Regions from separate parts of the Brevibacillus sp. HB1.2 genome, predicted to be linked through region 2. Evidence: a T-box and tRNA genes for the amino acid it is inferred to sense, from the RefSeq annotation. Region 2 holds a T-box; the other holds one or more tRNA genes.
What was found. A T-box is a leader RNA that pairs with one kind of tRNA and senses whether it is charged. The one in region 2 lies ahead of HPY28_RS10190 (valine--tRNA ligase), so its partner is inferred to be a tRNA-Val.
Positions count from the first base shown of each region.

Region 1 (7,443 bases), on a different contig from region 2:
ATATCGAAAGGTGCTTCTAGCTCTCGGCGCACGAGCCAACCAACATAGAGGAGGTACGCGAGCTGGGCGCGTGCCTTTGCTTCAGCGGGAGCCAGCCCTTTTTTCTCATATAATGTGGCCACGAAGCCGATTCTGCGCTTTTCGATTTCCACGAGACGTTTGGAAAGGGCAGGATGCTGCTTCGCCCAGTTGTAGATAGCGGCTTCGATTTTTCGCTCGCTGTTAAAAACACTCGACAACAGCTGTTCCAACGACATGTTGTCAGCGTGTGGCGCACGAATGATCCGCTCTGTCGCATGCTCCTCCCAATAATCGATCATGGAGTCCAGTAGCGCTTGACGATCTGGAAAGTGATGATAAAAGCTCCCTTTGCTGATCTTCAGTTTTCTGGCGAGAGGTTCCACACGAACAGCGTCAATACCTGCTTCAGCCAACATATCAAGTCCTGCCCGAATCCAATCTTCACGTACGTATTGCATGGTTCACCTCAAAAGATACGGTATCGTATGTTTCTGGTTCCATGTTATTCCACCGGGAGTGAAGTGTCAAGAAGCATTGATTTTTGTATTGACATTCACACTAGTGTAAACCTTTAGAATCGCAATCAAGAGAGATAGATCTTGCATGTAGCGTCAGATCATCTCGCTTGCAAAGTATAAAATGAATGGAGTGTCAAACGATGAAATCAACATCAATTCCAGCGTCTGTATCAGTCATTGGCCTTGGCAATATGGGAGTAGCACTCGCGGATGCTTTTCTAAATGGTGGTCATCCAACGACTGTCTGGAACCGTTCAGCAGATAGAGCCAAAGGTCTCGTCGGGAAGGGAGCAGTACTGGCGGGCAGTGTAGCAGAGGCAATCACGGCAAGCAGCTTGGTCGTTGTCTGCTTATCGACCTACAAAGTCATGCAAGACCTGCTAGAGCCCTTGGAAAATGAATTATCAGGGCGTGTCATCGTCAACCTCACCACCGGAACCCCGGAGGATGCACGCAAGTCTGCCAAGTGGGTAAGCGAGCGCGGTGGGCAATATCTCGATGGAGCGATTATGGCTGTCCCTTAAATGATTGGACTGCCTGAAACACTCATTTTCTACGGCGGGTCGAAGGCGCTATTTGAAGCATATGAACCGACATTGAAGCTGCTGGGAGGTAACGCTGCCTATCTCAGTGAAGACTATGGCGTGCCGTTGATCTACGATTTGTCCCTGCTCACCATGATGTATGGCGCTTGGTATGGTTCTCTGCATGCCCATGCCTTGTTAAGTACGGCAAACATAACGGCGACAGAGTTTCTTCCATACGCAACCAGCTGGATTCATCACTTGATTGCCCCGCTCTTATCAGATCCGGTTGCCGCACGTGCACGTGATGAAGGAAACTTCACGACCGATGTGTCCAACATGAATACGAACAAACTCGGACTTGAACACATCATCCATGCCAGCAAGGAACAGGGAATCCCCGTTGATTGGTTAACGCCGTTGCTGGCATTGGCCACACAGAAAGTAGCAGAGGGCCACGGTGCTGACTCTTTTGAACGAGTGATTGAGGCAATCCGGAAACCACAGGTGATTTAATGCCTTTCTCGGGTGCCAATGAAAAACAACCTCGCTTCGCATGATGATCATAGCGAAAACGAGGTTGTTTTTCTATCTGAGGGATGGCGCTGCACGTAGCTTCTGTTATTCGCGAATGGATTTGACCATCGCAATATGCTCGATACCCGCATCATCAAACAAGTCGCCAAAAGGTTCATAGCCGAGCTTTTCATAAAACCGTTGGGCTTGCGTCTGTGCGTTCAGCTTCAGGCTGTCATACCCGTGTTGTTTGGCCAACTCTTCCATCGCGAGCATGATTTGGCGGCCCAGTCCGGTACCGCGTTCTGTTTTGGCAACCGCTACCCGTTCAATTTTTCCTACCCCAGGTGCGTAGGTACGGAGACGGCTTGCCCCCACTGGATTTCCTTCACGGTAGACTACAAAATGAATCGTCCCGCTATCCAATGTATCATGCTCATCTATTTCCAACTCTTCTGGTACTTCCTGTTCCTCGATGAAGACGACTCGGCGTACGGACAGGGCATCCGCCAATTCTTGTTCAGTGGTGACTCTTTGGATCTGGTAGGTTTGCAGGTTCATCGGTATTCGTCCTTTGTTAGAAAATATCCCTCCCTACGACGGATACGCAGGGAGGGTTGATGATTGAGGAAAGGGTGTTTATTTTTTGAGAAGGAAAGTCTGGTAAACGCTCCAGATGCCATCCTCGAGTTGATAAACCAAGTGGAAGCGATCAATCTCGCTGTTCAGGTCAATTTTTGCCATGCTCAGTTGGCCGGTTACATCCCGCAGCTCATCGTCGGACAGGTCGCGCCCGATGGTCAGATGCGGTACGTATGCGTAGGTTTCTTTTTCATTCACACACTGATTGGCAATCTTTTGATGCAGCTCGTTAAATGGTTCTTTGTTTTGCACAGCCAAATAGATCACGTTGTTGGTAGGGTGGAAAGAAGATACCCGATGGAAATGAGCCGAAAAGCTGTCGGTAGAGGAGGCAACCTGCTCCAGATGGCTCACCAGCTCAGGAAGCTTGGCTTCGTCCAGCTCAAAGGCTTCCTTCAAACGGATATACGGAGGAACCAAAGCATAGCCCGGGTCATAACGTTTCCGGTAAGAATTGGCTACTTCTTGCACCTTGCTAGATGGGAATATAACGATACTGTACATCATCAGAACCACTCCTCCTTACTATCTATCATGCTCTACAAGATATTATTTTAACAGAAAATTCTTCATTTGTGTAATGTTAAGCGTGGGTCTGTATATTCCTTGTGTCAAAGGAAAGACTGTGTAGTGCAAGGAGGTGCCGCACTGCATGTATACGGCTATGATGATCACATTCATTTTTCTCGTTCTGCTTCTACTGTCTGTGCTGACCTTCACGATCTTGACTGCGATACGAAAAGGAGAATTCGAAGAAGCACTCGTATCGACTATCAAGGATGAAGGTCCACAAGAAGAACAGCCACGGTAAGTTTACCCGTAAAGCGTCTTTAGCATACGCGGTAGATTGCGCTGCCAATGGCTCCACGTATGGTCACCCTCAAACGTTTCATAAACGAGGGTGGCTTTTTTCGTACCCAAAATCTCGCGCAACTCTTCATTGGCCGCAAGAAGATTCAATGTGCCCCGGCCCGTGCTTACTGCCGTTTCCTCCGTCCCGATCTCCAAATAAATGGTTTGCGGCACGGAAAAGTCAGCGTCAGCTATCAGACGATTTAACTTTGCGTCCATGGCAATCGACTGGCAGGCAACTTGTCCAAACGTATGTGGATAGTAAAGAGCAGTAAACAGAGAGACAACCCCGCCCAAAGATTCGCCAAGAAGTGTTCGTGCGTTCCCCAAAGGATGTGTGGAGTAATGCGTATCGACATAGCTCACGACTTCATCGGCGAGGAAGCGACGGTAGGCCATATGCTCCTTGCCATCCGGATGATAGCGGTCGTTCCGTTTGCTTTTCTCGACCGGGAGAAAGACAGCGATGATATCAGGCAATTCTTTGTCCCGATTCAATTGATCTAGCAAAGAAGCCATCCTGCCCATTGCCAAGTAATCTTCTCCGTCCTGCACATAAAGGACTGGATACGAGTAGAGTGGCGAGTAGCGTTGGGGTGTGTAGACAATCAGCTTTTCCGGCGTCCCCAAATGCCGGCTTTCCAAGATGATTTCCTCAAGGGCCACTGCGGTGTCCTCCTTATTGGGATCTTCTATTCATTATTATACAGGAGTGAGCGGGCATGCCCAACAGTTTGGGTGCAGGGTCAGTCAGGCTGTGGGCGAAAGATTGTCGCAATTTGGTCAGCGTGTGATACTATGGTAGGAAACGACTTCACTCGATTTGTGGAAGGGGTTGTCTCTTATATGAAGAAGCAAGTACACAGCATCGAAGTCAGAAACGCTGCTCTCGCACGTTTGGCAGAACGCGGAGTGACGATGGATGATATCGCAGAGATCGTCTATCTCATGCAATCACCTTACCATCCAGATCTCACGATGGCGCAGTGCATCGAGAGCGTGAAAGCGGTCTTGGAAAAAAGGGAAATGCAGCACGCCATCCTGGTTGGCGTTGAGTTGGATACGTTAGCAGAGAAGGGCCTCTTGTCCGAGCCGCTCCAATCTATCATCGCGTCAGATGAAGGACTGTTCGGATGCGACGAAACATTGGCGCTAGGCTCCGTATTTGGATATGGAAGTATCGCGGTGACCACCTTTGGCCATTTGGATAAGCACAAGGTCGGGGTGATTAAAAGGCTGGATACCAAGTCGGGAGAGGGACGTGTTCACACATTTTTGGACGACCTCGTGGCGAGTGTGGCAGCCAATGCGTCTAGCCGTATGGCCCATCGGATGAGAGATGAGCAGGAGGCGGAATTGACACGAAATGAGGCGTTGAAGCAACAGGAAGCCGAGCTGCGTGTCGAGGAGAAAGGGAAAGGGACGGAGCAGGCGGGGTAGGTTAGGGTTGCGATGAGGAAGTTTGTCTCGATCATTACCTAATTATCTTGTTTGTTGTTGTACCCTTTATTGGATCGTCTTTAGACTGGCAGAAGCCAATTCTTCACTGGTGTAGCTCATATGCTTGATGGCGTCATGTTTGATGTGATGCCATCAAGTAGGTAATCCCCATGTTTAGTAGGGGGGATGTGGGTCGCAGCGGTGGGGAATGGCTTTTTTGTTGGGGTCTTGGGTAAGCATATATAGCTGAAACGAGATGACGAGGCTTTTTACATGGTAAAAGCAAGACTGATATCACTGGGTTTCTTAGTGTTCTTTTGGTACGAGTGAAAATTTTTACAAGAAATTATTCATTTCCTCTTGAAATCCATTTTACGATGCTGTATAGTAATAAATGTGATCGACGTCCGATACGATTCGGGCCCTTAGCTCAGTTGGTCAGAGCGGTCGGCTCATAACCGATTGGTCGTAGGTTCGAGTCCTACAGGGCCCACCATTAAACGATCACACACATATCCCATGATCCGGTAGCTCAGTTGGGAGAGCACCATCTTGACAGGGTGGGGGTCGCTGGTTCGAACCCAGTCCGGATCACCATAGTATGAACGTTAGAACCCTTGAGGAATCAAGGGTTTTTTATTTTATGCTTTTGATTAGCCACAGTCACTAACCCCCATATTCTACGATTTGGGTGGCAAATACTATTCGTTTTAAAATGGGGACTTCATGAGGAAGGAGGGTGTGAATGAGTACATTAGAAAAGGCTCTAAGGAAGATCTTCTCGAATCTGGATTTTCTCCTGAGATTGTGGGAGCAGTCGTTGCTCTAACTAGAAATGAAGGCGAGACCTACATGGAATTTGTAAAAAGAGCGAAAATTGACCCGATAGCAAGGTTCGTTAAACTGGCAGACCTAGAAGATAACTGTGACTTGACCCGCATCCCAGATCCAACAAAAATGACCATGAACGGATGTTGCGTTACAGGAGAGCCATTAAAGAACTACTCTCTACATAAATTGGGATTTGATGAGGTTAGAATAATGAAGATAACATTAGCTGATTCATGGTTAGGGAATGATGTTGTATTTTTCTTTCAGAATAACATTCAAGAAAATAACGATGGTATTTCTAATAGGGAATTTTTATGTCCAGATGGAGCATTTGCTGCTGTGCGTAGAAGGCAAGTCGTTGTAGTAATAGATGATAACCAAATTGTAGGAGCAATGCGCTTTTATCCTAGAAAGTCTGATCAAACTATTTCGCTATATCAGTTTGCAATTCGTCCAAGTCATCGAGGACAGAGGTTAATGGATAAAATGCTTCAGATCTTGGGGGAGTGCCCAATTGAGGTAATATGTCCGACTACTTCTAAAATGAATGAGTATTATGAGAAGAGTAGTTGGAGATTGAAAGAAGAAAAGACAGACAGCAACATTTGGGAATGGATGAAATGTTAATTTGATTGGAAAAGGGTGATAGAGATGGCCAAAAAAGAGGTTGTCACATTTGAGCACTTTGTGGCAATGTATTACTGCAATTTCAAAGAAAAGCCAACTCGCGCTACACTTAGACAATACAGTAACTTATATCGAACATGGAAGATCGAGAAGTAGTAAATATACTTCTGAGTGATTTGGCATTAATCAAGTCAGAAATCTATAACAATGAGCTGACTGATATTTTAAATCATTATGGTTTTGGAATTTCAATTAACGAATTTCGTTCTTTAATTGATCCATTGATAGGTGAATTGAACGAATAAAATGACACTTTTATGGGAGATTATCACCTCCTTTCTTTAGTTGCAGCAGGGTACAAATTTTAAATCTCTTTTACTTCTCCTGTTTGTGCATTGATTTTTAGAATAGTATCTGTTTTATGATCATAGTCGGTTGCTTTTATCAGCCAATGATCTTTCTGTCCACTTGCACTTTTAATAATGATTCCATCGTTATGTGTGTTCTTTAAGTAATTGATTGCGTGTTGAATCGCACTTTTTTCATCCATTTGATCAATAGGATTTTTACTTTCTTCTTTAATTACAAGTTTACTGAGTTCTGCGCCACTGGGATAAGACTGTGCTGATGGTGTTGTTGACCATGTAGATACTGTGTGACCAACTTCGATTTCATCATACGAGATGCTATTCCCCTTGCTATCAAGGAATACGGCTTCTTCTTTTGGGAAATACCACTCTGCTGCATAGAAATTCTCATCGCTCGTCTTGGTTTCATCATTTTCTATAACTAAGAGACCTTTTTTTTCATAATCTTTTTCAGTTACGTATCCTGTTAATGCTTGCTTTTCAACCTTCTTGTGATTAGTGGCACATCCAGTTATGAGCAATGCTGCAATGATTAATGTCAAAGCCTTTTTCATTGTGCTCATTTCCTTTCTTGTTCCCCATGAGAAAACCTTCTCTCATGGGGAACTTTATTTCAACTAGTTACCAGTAAAAATTGAATCAATGTTAAAATAATCTTCTATTTCGCTGATATGTGTGTAAACTCCAGTATCCGCGCTATGAACTCCTATTGCTGTTCCACCATAAAATATAGGCCCTCCGCTATCCCCTTGTACTTCTGAATAACTAGCTTGTCTCATGTTAGTAAAGTATTGTGTCTCTCCATTGGGGCTTTCTATATTCCCCCTCCAATTAGTTGATTTCAGCGTTCCACACTTCACTCTTTTCATTTGACTTCCTGAAATGCAAACAGTATCTCCAATGGTTTCATCCCTTGTTCTCTGAACCTCTGTAATAGTATTGTATTCTGATTTATAATTTCCAAAAACATAGTAAGTAGCATCATCAGATCCCTTTGTTAGTTCGATGAGTGCTGCATCCACACTACCACCGAAATTAAAATCTGCGGTTTTACCAAACCTTGTTCCTCCTTGCTCAAATATATCCCCAACATTTTCCGTGCAG
Region 1 is NZ_JABMIU010000002.1:608,669-616,111, reverse strand. It holds gene HPY28_RS07640 (TetR/AcrR family transcriptional regulator) at 1-479, opposite strand, end outside; gene HPY28_RS30385 (NAD(P)-binding domain-containing protein) at 680-1,063, shown strand; gene HPY28_RS30380 (imine reductase family protein) at 1,064-1,579, shown strand; gene HPY28_RS07630 (GNAT family N-acetyltransferase) at 1,685-2,140, opposite strand; gene HPY28_RS07625 (YjcG family protein) at 2,219-2,728, opposite strand; gene HPY28_RS07620 (hypothetical protein) at 2,874-3,032, shown strand; gene HPY28_RS07615 (alpha/beta hydrolase) at 3,035-3,739, opposite strand; gene HPY28_RS07610 (phosphatidylglycerophosphatase A family protein) at 3,920-4,513, shown strand; tRNA gene HPY28_RS07605 (tRNA-Ile) at 4,933-5,009, shown strand; tRNA gene HPY28_RS07600 (tRNA-Val) at 5,035-5,110, shown strand; gene HPY28_RS30375 (GNAT family N-acetyltransferase) at 5,240-5,971, shown strand; gene HPY28_RS07585 (DUF3221 domain-containing protein) at 6,336-6,893, opposite strand; gene HPY28_RS07580 (S1 family peptidase) at 6,957-7,443, opposite strand, start outside.
Region 1: it encodes a tRNA-Val, which carries the amino acid that the T-box ahead of HPY28_RS10190 (valine--tRNA ligase) is inferred to sense. The anticodon was not compared.

Region 2 (7,443 bases):
TCCTTCGATTTTTTCTTCTCCGGCTGGAGAGTAGATATCTGTGATAATCACTTCGTCTGCTTCTGCAAAGGCACGGCTGAATTCATCCATGAGGAAATACGTGCGTGTGTAGCGTTGTGGCTGAAAAACAGCGATTACACGTCTGCCCGATGCCCTTGCCCCGCTTAGTGTAGCGATAATTTCCGTCGGATGATGCGCGTAGTCGTCTACGACTAGGACGCCTCGTGCATCCCCGATAATTTGAAATCTGCGCTTGGCACCGCTAAAGGTAGACAGTGCCTTAGCAATTTTATCAAAAGAAAGGCCAGCATCCAGGCAAACAATGATCGCAGCCAGTGCATTCGCAATATTATGCTTGCCTGGAACCGAGAGGCATAATTCACCCAAGAGCTCATTTTGACGATAAATTTGGCACTTGCTGCAACGATCACCACATTCAATTGAAACGGCAGAAAACCCCGCTTGCGCTGTAAAATTCGGATCAACTGCATATGTCACGACCGTTTTTTCAACAGATGGCATGACTTCGCGCACGATTGGATCATCGATGCACAGGATCGCTTTTCCATCCGGTTTGAGATGGCTCAAGAACTGGACATACGCCTGTTTCAAATTGTTGAAGTCGCCATCGAAATGCTCCAGATGATCTGGTTCAATGCTCGTCACAATTTCATACATCGGTCTGTATTCCAAAAAGGAACCGTCGCTCTCGTCTGCCTCGGCAATCACATAGTCACTAGTACCTGCCTTTGCATTGGTACCAGCACTCATCAATTCACCGCCGATGATGAAAGTCGGGTCTACACCGCACTCTTCCAGCACGTGAGAGATCATTGATGTCGTAGTCGTCTTGCCGTGTGCTCCAGCTACTGCTACTCCTGTGCGTTCATTCAATATGCGAGCAAGCATTTGGGAACGGTGCATGACCGGAATCCCTAATGTTTGACCTGCGATCACCTCAGGATTGTCTTTGGAAATACTGGTGGAGTATACGATGCTGTCTGCTCCCTCCACGTGGGCAGCATTATGGCCAATATGAATGACCGCCCCTCTTGCTTCCAGCTTTTTCGCCAAATCATTCATGGCGACATCGGAGCCGGTTACCTTGTATCCAAGGTCGATCAAGACGCGGGCAATGGCACTCATGCCATAACCGCCGATGCCCACAAAGTGGACGTGTTGGGCCTGATCCACCCTATTCACCTGCCTCTTCTACTATAGTGGGAAAGAATGCGCGTACTTGGGCGATGAAGTAGAGCGAACCGCAGACGACCAACCAGTCATCCGCCTTCGCTGATTGCTTCTCCCGCATCCAAGAAAGGAGAAACGCCCGCCAGTCTGGGACTGCATCGAGAAGCTCTTGCTCCCAGCCACCGGCTAAAAACGACTCTTGTAAGCTATTGGCTTCGGCTGCACGCGGGAAGTCAAAGGTCGTCACATGCAGCTTTTTGATTTTTGACTTTACTGGTGCGAGCGACTCTGCCATTTTTGCAAGCGGCTTATCTGCCAATCCAGAAAAGAGCAAATGCAACTGTACTCCGTCCGGTAACAACCGATCCAGACTGCTTACAAGCGCCTCCATTCCTTCCTGATTGTGTGCCCCATCCAAGATAACCATTGGTCTTGGAGAGATGACTTCTAGACGACCAGGCCAACGCGTTTGTTGCAAACCACGAGATATTTCTTCTTCCTCCAGCAAGAAAGAGAAGTAATTCCGCAGGATATCAATGGTCATTAAAGCAACGGCTGCATTGGTTGTTTGGTGAATGCCATTCATGGTGAGACGGTAGGATGCTTCTACACGACGGTGAATGCTTTTGTAACGAAACTGTTGGTCATTCAACTGCTCCTCTACCTGCTCTGCCTGGAAATGTTCACCTATATGGTATAGCGTACTCTTTGTTTGTCTCGCGCGCTCCTCAAAAACCTCGAGAAGTTCTGGCCTAACCTCACCTGTGACTACAGGAACACCCGGCTTGATAATCCCCGCTTTTTCCCGGGCAATATCTTCCAAGCTATCTCCCAACACTTGCGTATGGTCCATGCCGATATTCGTGATGACCGAAACAAGCGGAAGGACGACGTTCGTCGAATCCAATCGCCCGCCTAGTCCTGTTTCCCATACGACTACCGCTGGTCTCGCCACTCTTGAAAAATAAAGAATGGCGATCAGCGTAATCACTTCAAATTCGGTAGGGGAACCGAACTCTGTTTCTTGTTCGCATCGTTGCACCCATACCTTAACCTCATTTACCAGCTGCAATAGATCTTCTTCCGCGATCATGCTGCCGTTGAAACGGATGCGCTCACGGAAATCAACCAAATAGGGGGAGGTAAATGTACCTACACTATATCCGGCTTCCATCAGCATTTGCGTCAGGAATGCGCAGGTTGAACCTTTTCCATTGGTGCCAGCCACATGAATAAATGGGATTCTCCGCTCAGGATTTCCTACTTGCTCCAAAACCCACTGCATTCTCTCAAGCCCCGGCCGTTGACCGAACCTGAGCAGTCCATGCAGCCAGTCGAGCGCTTGCGTGTATTCTACAAACCCTTCTTCTGCTTGCATACCACAATGCTCCATTCTCAAAAATATGCGATGGTATGGCGGATCATTCGCCCTTCAATTCGGCAAGTCGTGTAATCACTTTATCCCGCTTATCCATGTAGTCTGCCATCTTCGCTTTTTCCTCTGCGACTACTTTTTCAGGTGCCTTGGCCATAAATCCAGCATTGTTGAGCTTTTTCTCAATGCGCTCCACTTCGTCGTTGAGTGTCGCCACTTCTTTTTCCAGGCGCTTCAGCTCTTGCTCGATATCGATCAAGCCTGCCAGTGGAAGGAACAATTCTGCTCCCGTGATCACAGCAGACATCGCTTTATCAGGCGTAGCCAGATTCAGGCTGATTTCCAGACGCTCAGGGTTGCAGAAACGGGCGAGGTAGTGTTCACCGCGTGTCAGGCGCTCAGCGGACAATGCATCGCTTGGCTTGATCAAGAGCTCAATTTTCTTGGACATCGGTACGTTTACTTCTGCACGGATGTTGCGTACGCTGCGGATGATATCCATCAATTGGTTCATTTCGCTTTCTGCTTCAGCAAAAATCCATTGCTCGTTAACAGTTGGCCAAGGTGCTACTGTGATGCTCTCGCCTTGGTGTGGCAATGCCTGCCAGATTTCTTCCGTGATGAACGGCATGAACGGATGCAACAGCTTGAGCGTTTGATCCAGAACCGTCACCAGAACGGATTGGGTTGTTTTCTTCGCCGCTTCATCTGTACCGTACAGCGGCAGCTTCGCCATCTCGATATACCAGTCACACAGGTCATCCCAAATGAAGTTGTAAAGCACACGACCTGCTTCACCGAATTCAAATGCGTCAGACAGACGGGTTACATCTGCGATTGTCGCTTGCAGGCGGGAGAGAATCCATTTGTCTGGTGTAGACAGCTCACCGCTCAAATCGATTTCCTCGTATTTGAAGTCAGCCAGGTTCATCAAGGCAAAACGAGACGCGTTCCAAATCTTGTTCGCGAAGTTGCGGTTTGCCTCCACCTTTTCCCAATAGAAGCGTTGGTCATTCCCTGGGGAATTCCCTGTCGCCAGTGTGTATCGCAGTGCATCCGCTCCGTACTTCTCAATCACTTCCATTGGATCGACACCGTTGCCGAGTGATTTGGACATTTTGCGGCCCTCAGAGTCACGAATAATGCCGTGAATCAAGACGGATTCAAACGGACTTTTCCCGGTAAATTCAAGACCTGAGAACATCATCCGAGCAACCCAGAAGAAGATGATATCGTAGCCTGTTACCAGGACATTCGTTGGATAGAAGTACTTCATGTCCTCGGATTCTTCCGGCCAGCCCAGAGTCGAGAACGGCCATAGACCAGCGGAGAACCATGTATCGAGAACGTCGTTGTCCTGCTCCAGCTTGTGGCTGTGGCAGCTTGGGCACTCAGTCACATCCGCGCGAGATACAATCGTTTCGTTACAATCTCCGCAATACCATGCAGGAATTCGGTGGCCCCACCAAAGCTGACGGGAGATGCACCAGTCGCGGATGTTTTCAATCCAACGCAGGTAGTTCGTCTTGAAGCGGTCTGGGACGAATTTCACACTTTCAGGGCTATTTGCATTAGCCAGTGCTTCGTCAGCCAAAGGCTGCATTTTTATGAACCATTGGGTAGAAAGGTATGGTTCTACGACTGCATCGCTTCGCTCACTATGTCCAACCTGATGGATATGCTCCTCAACCTTGAACATAACACCTTGCTCAGTCAAATCTTTGATGATTTGCTTCCGGCATACAAAGCGATCCAAGCCATTGTAGATACCAGCCAGTTCGTTCATCGTGCCTGTCTCATCCATGACAACGATTTGTGGCAACTGATGACGAAGACCCAATTCAAAGTCATTCGGATCGTGTGCTGGCGTAATTTTTACAGCGCCAGAACCAAACTCAGGATCAACGTAGTCATCAGCGACGATTGGAATTTCGCGTCCTACGATTGGCAAAATCACGGTTTTCCCGATCATGTCTTTGTAACGCTCATCTTCCGGATGTACCGCTACAGCCGTATCACCGAGCATCGTTTCCGGACGGGTTGTAGCTACTTCGATATAACCGGTGCCATCTGCCAATGGGTAACGCATGTGATGCAGCGCACCTTTTACTTCCTTGTAGATTACTTCAATATCGGATAGAGCCGTGCGGGCTGCAGGGTCCCAGTTAATGATACGGTTACCGCGATAGATCAAGCCTTTTTCGTAGAGGCGAACAAATACTTCGCGTACAGCTTGGGACAAGCCTTCATCCATCGTAAAACGCTCGCGGGAGTAATCTAGGGCAAGACCGAGCGTTTCCCACTGCTCACGAATATGTGAAGCGTAAATGTGCTTCCACTCCCATACCTTTTCCACGAATTTTTCGCGGCCCAGATCATGACGAGAGATGCCTTCTTCTCGCAAGGTAGCCTCTACCCGCGCTTGGGTTGCGATACCGGCGTGGTCCATACCTGGCAAGAACAAGGCGCTGTAGCCTTGCATACGCTTGGTACGCGTAATGATATCTTGCAAAGTCGTATCCAGCGCGTGGCCCAAGTGCAATTTACCAGTTACGTTCGGCGGTGGAATGACAATCGTAAACGGACGTTTATTCGGGTCACGTTCTGCCTTGAAAAATTGTTTTTCGATCCAATACGGATACCATTTGTTCTCTGCTGCCTTTGGATCATAGTTTTTCGGCAGCAATTGGTCGATGTCGGTTGTTGGCTGTGTAGACATGTACGACTCCTCCTATTAGCATAACTTTCTTTGCAAAAAATAAAAAAACCCTTCATCGCAAAGGACGAAAGGATTATTTTCGCGGTACCACCTTTGTTAACACACGATAAACGTCATGCTTATGGCGTGTTCACTCTGACAAGATAACGGTTGCGAACCGGTCTCGGCTAGGCACATGCTTTCACCGAAAAAACTCCTGGGCGACCTTCAGCCATTCATAACCTTAGAGAATCTCGCAGCAACTGATTCTCCTCTCTGCTAAGGCGTCCTGACTTACTCTTCCCACTCATCGTTCATATCGTATGTAGTTGTCGTATGATTAGCTTTTCACTATTATATACAATCACGCTGTTTGGCGTCAAACCCGGGTTTCGCCCACTTTTCCAACTGCAATGCCCAGTGCTTCGGTAAAACCGAGCACGCCCAAAATATCGAGAATTTCTTCTCGGACATTGACGATTTCTACCTGTTTGCCCATGGCCAACAGTTCTTTCGTGGTAAAAAACAGGCTTCCAATACCGGAAGAATCTACAAAGGAGACACCTTGAAAATCGACGGTAACGGATTGATTTCGCCCTCCATACTGTTGGAGCAATTCACCTACTCGATCTCCTACAGCCATGTCCAACTCTCCGACGAAAAACAATGTAGCCTGTCCGTTCGCCTCTGTTGCGCGGTAGTCCATGCTCAAACTCCTCTCAATAGGTATCGGTACACCCAATCTGCTCGTCCTTTTACTATATTACCCATTTTCATTCACTTGCAAACATTTGGCTTTTGGGAAATCGTAGCTTAACGCGAAAGGATACATTCTAAAATCAGCTTTGTACCTGCCAGGGAGCTACTTAAATAAACACGATCACAGTATTGCAGGATCACGTGAAAACCGGCCCCAAGCGAGTGGCGCGTAGAAAATCCTTGCTGTAGGGTAGCTCGCGGGATATCCTCGAGCAAAATTCCTTGTCCTTCATCATGGATCACAGCCCGACACATCTGCCTGTCATTCGATAGGTATAGCGTGACCACACCGCCATTACCGTGCTTCAACGTATTGGAAGCAGCTTCGTTGACCGCAACGAGAAACTGTAGCAAGCGCTTATCAGAAATGCCTTGTGGTTCCAAAGCTTGCTTGAACAATTTACGCAGTTCTGCCAGCTGCTCCGGTAAGCGGATGTCGATTGCCAAGAGCTTATGCCCTTCCCGAAGCAAGAAAAATAATTCTTCATCACTTAGCAACAATAGCTTACCTTCTGTGACCACACCCAGAATATCTCTGTAGATCTCCCATTCCCGTCTTTTGCGTTTTCTTTCTTCTGCAATAACGGCAGTGACATCGATCAAAGCCATTCCACAGGTCCGATCTGGCAATACAGATGTGTATAATTCAAAGACCTTTGTGCCATCAGAGGTGACAATTTGCTCCCTTATAGGACCACCCGATCCAGCCACATCTTCGACCAGTCGTTGCATTTCTCGCTCTACTTCCACACTCGCACGAACGTCACCCAACGGACGCACTTTCCCTTCATCGTAAAGATAGAGGAAAACGGTCTCGATCTGACGCAGTATGGATAACTTCTGAATCTCTTGCTTTATTAATCGCCCCCGCTCGTCGTCTCGATCCTTCCAATGTAACAAGACGTCTGCCAGGTCCAATTCGCCACTCATGTGCCATGTATGAAATTCTTCCAGAAGCAATCGCTCCAGAACATCTTCCCGTCGCAAAACTTTTTCGATATCGATAATGTAGTACGGATCACCTGCTATACCGCGCAATCCGCTACCGATAATTCGGAAATCATAGGCGAGCTCTATTTCTATGCGTCCGTGCAAATCATGATCAGAACTGCTTAACCCAATGGTCGTCCGGCTCACTGCTACCAGCTTCGCCTGGAACGATTCCATCGTCGCTAGGTTCGTCACCTTTACAGTGCGGGGCGGAACTACTTTGTTCGCTGCACCGCCAGAACGTAGCGCGACAAGGCAATTATCACAAGTGGGATTGTCCGGACAACGCTCACACAAAATCACAGTTCATCCTCCTATTCACGCGCAACTACACGAGGGCTATACTCTCTTCAGGCTCAAATTGAAGAATCAACACAGAAATATCATCCGTTTGGTTTCGCTGCTGTGTTATCCCCATTAAGTAGGCCTC
Region 2 is NZ_JABMIU010000003.1:448,213-455,655, reverse strand. It holds gene murC (UDP-N-acetylmuramate--L-alanine ligase) at 1-1,194, opposite strand, end outside; gene HPY28_RS10195 (bifunctional folylpolyglutamate synthase/dihydrofolate synthase) at 1,196-2,569, opposite strand; gene HPY28_RS10190 (valine--tRNA ligase) at 2,613-5,285, opposite strand; T-box leader at 5,343-5,584, opposite strand; gene HPY28_RS10185 (STAS domain-containing protein) at 5,644-5,970, opposite strand; gene HPY28_RS10180 (ATP-binding protein) at 6,078-7,316, opposite strand; gene HPY28_RS10175 (PP2C family protein-serine/threonine phosphatase) at 7,342-7,443, opposite strand, start outside.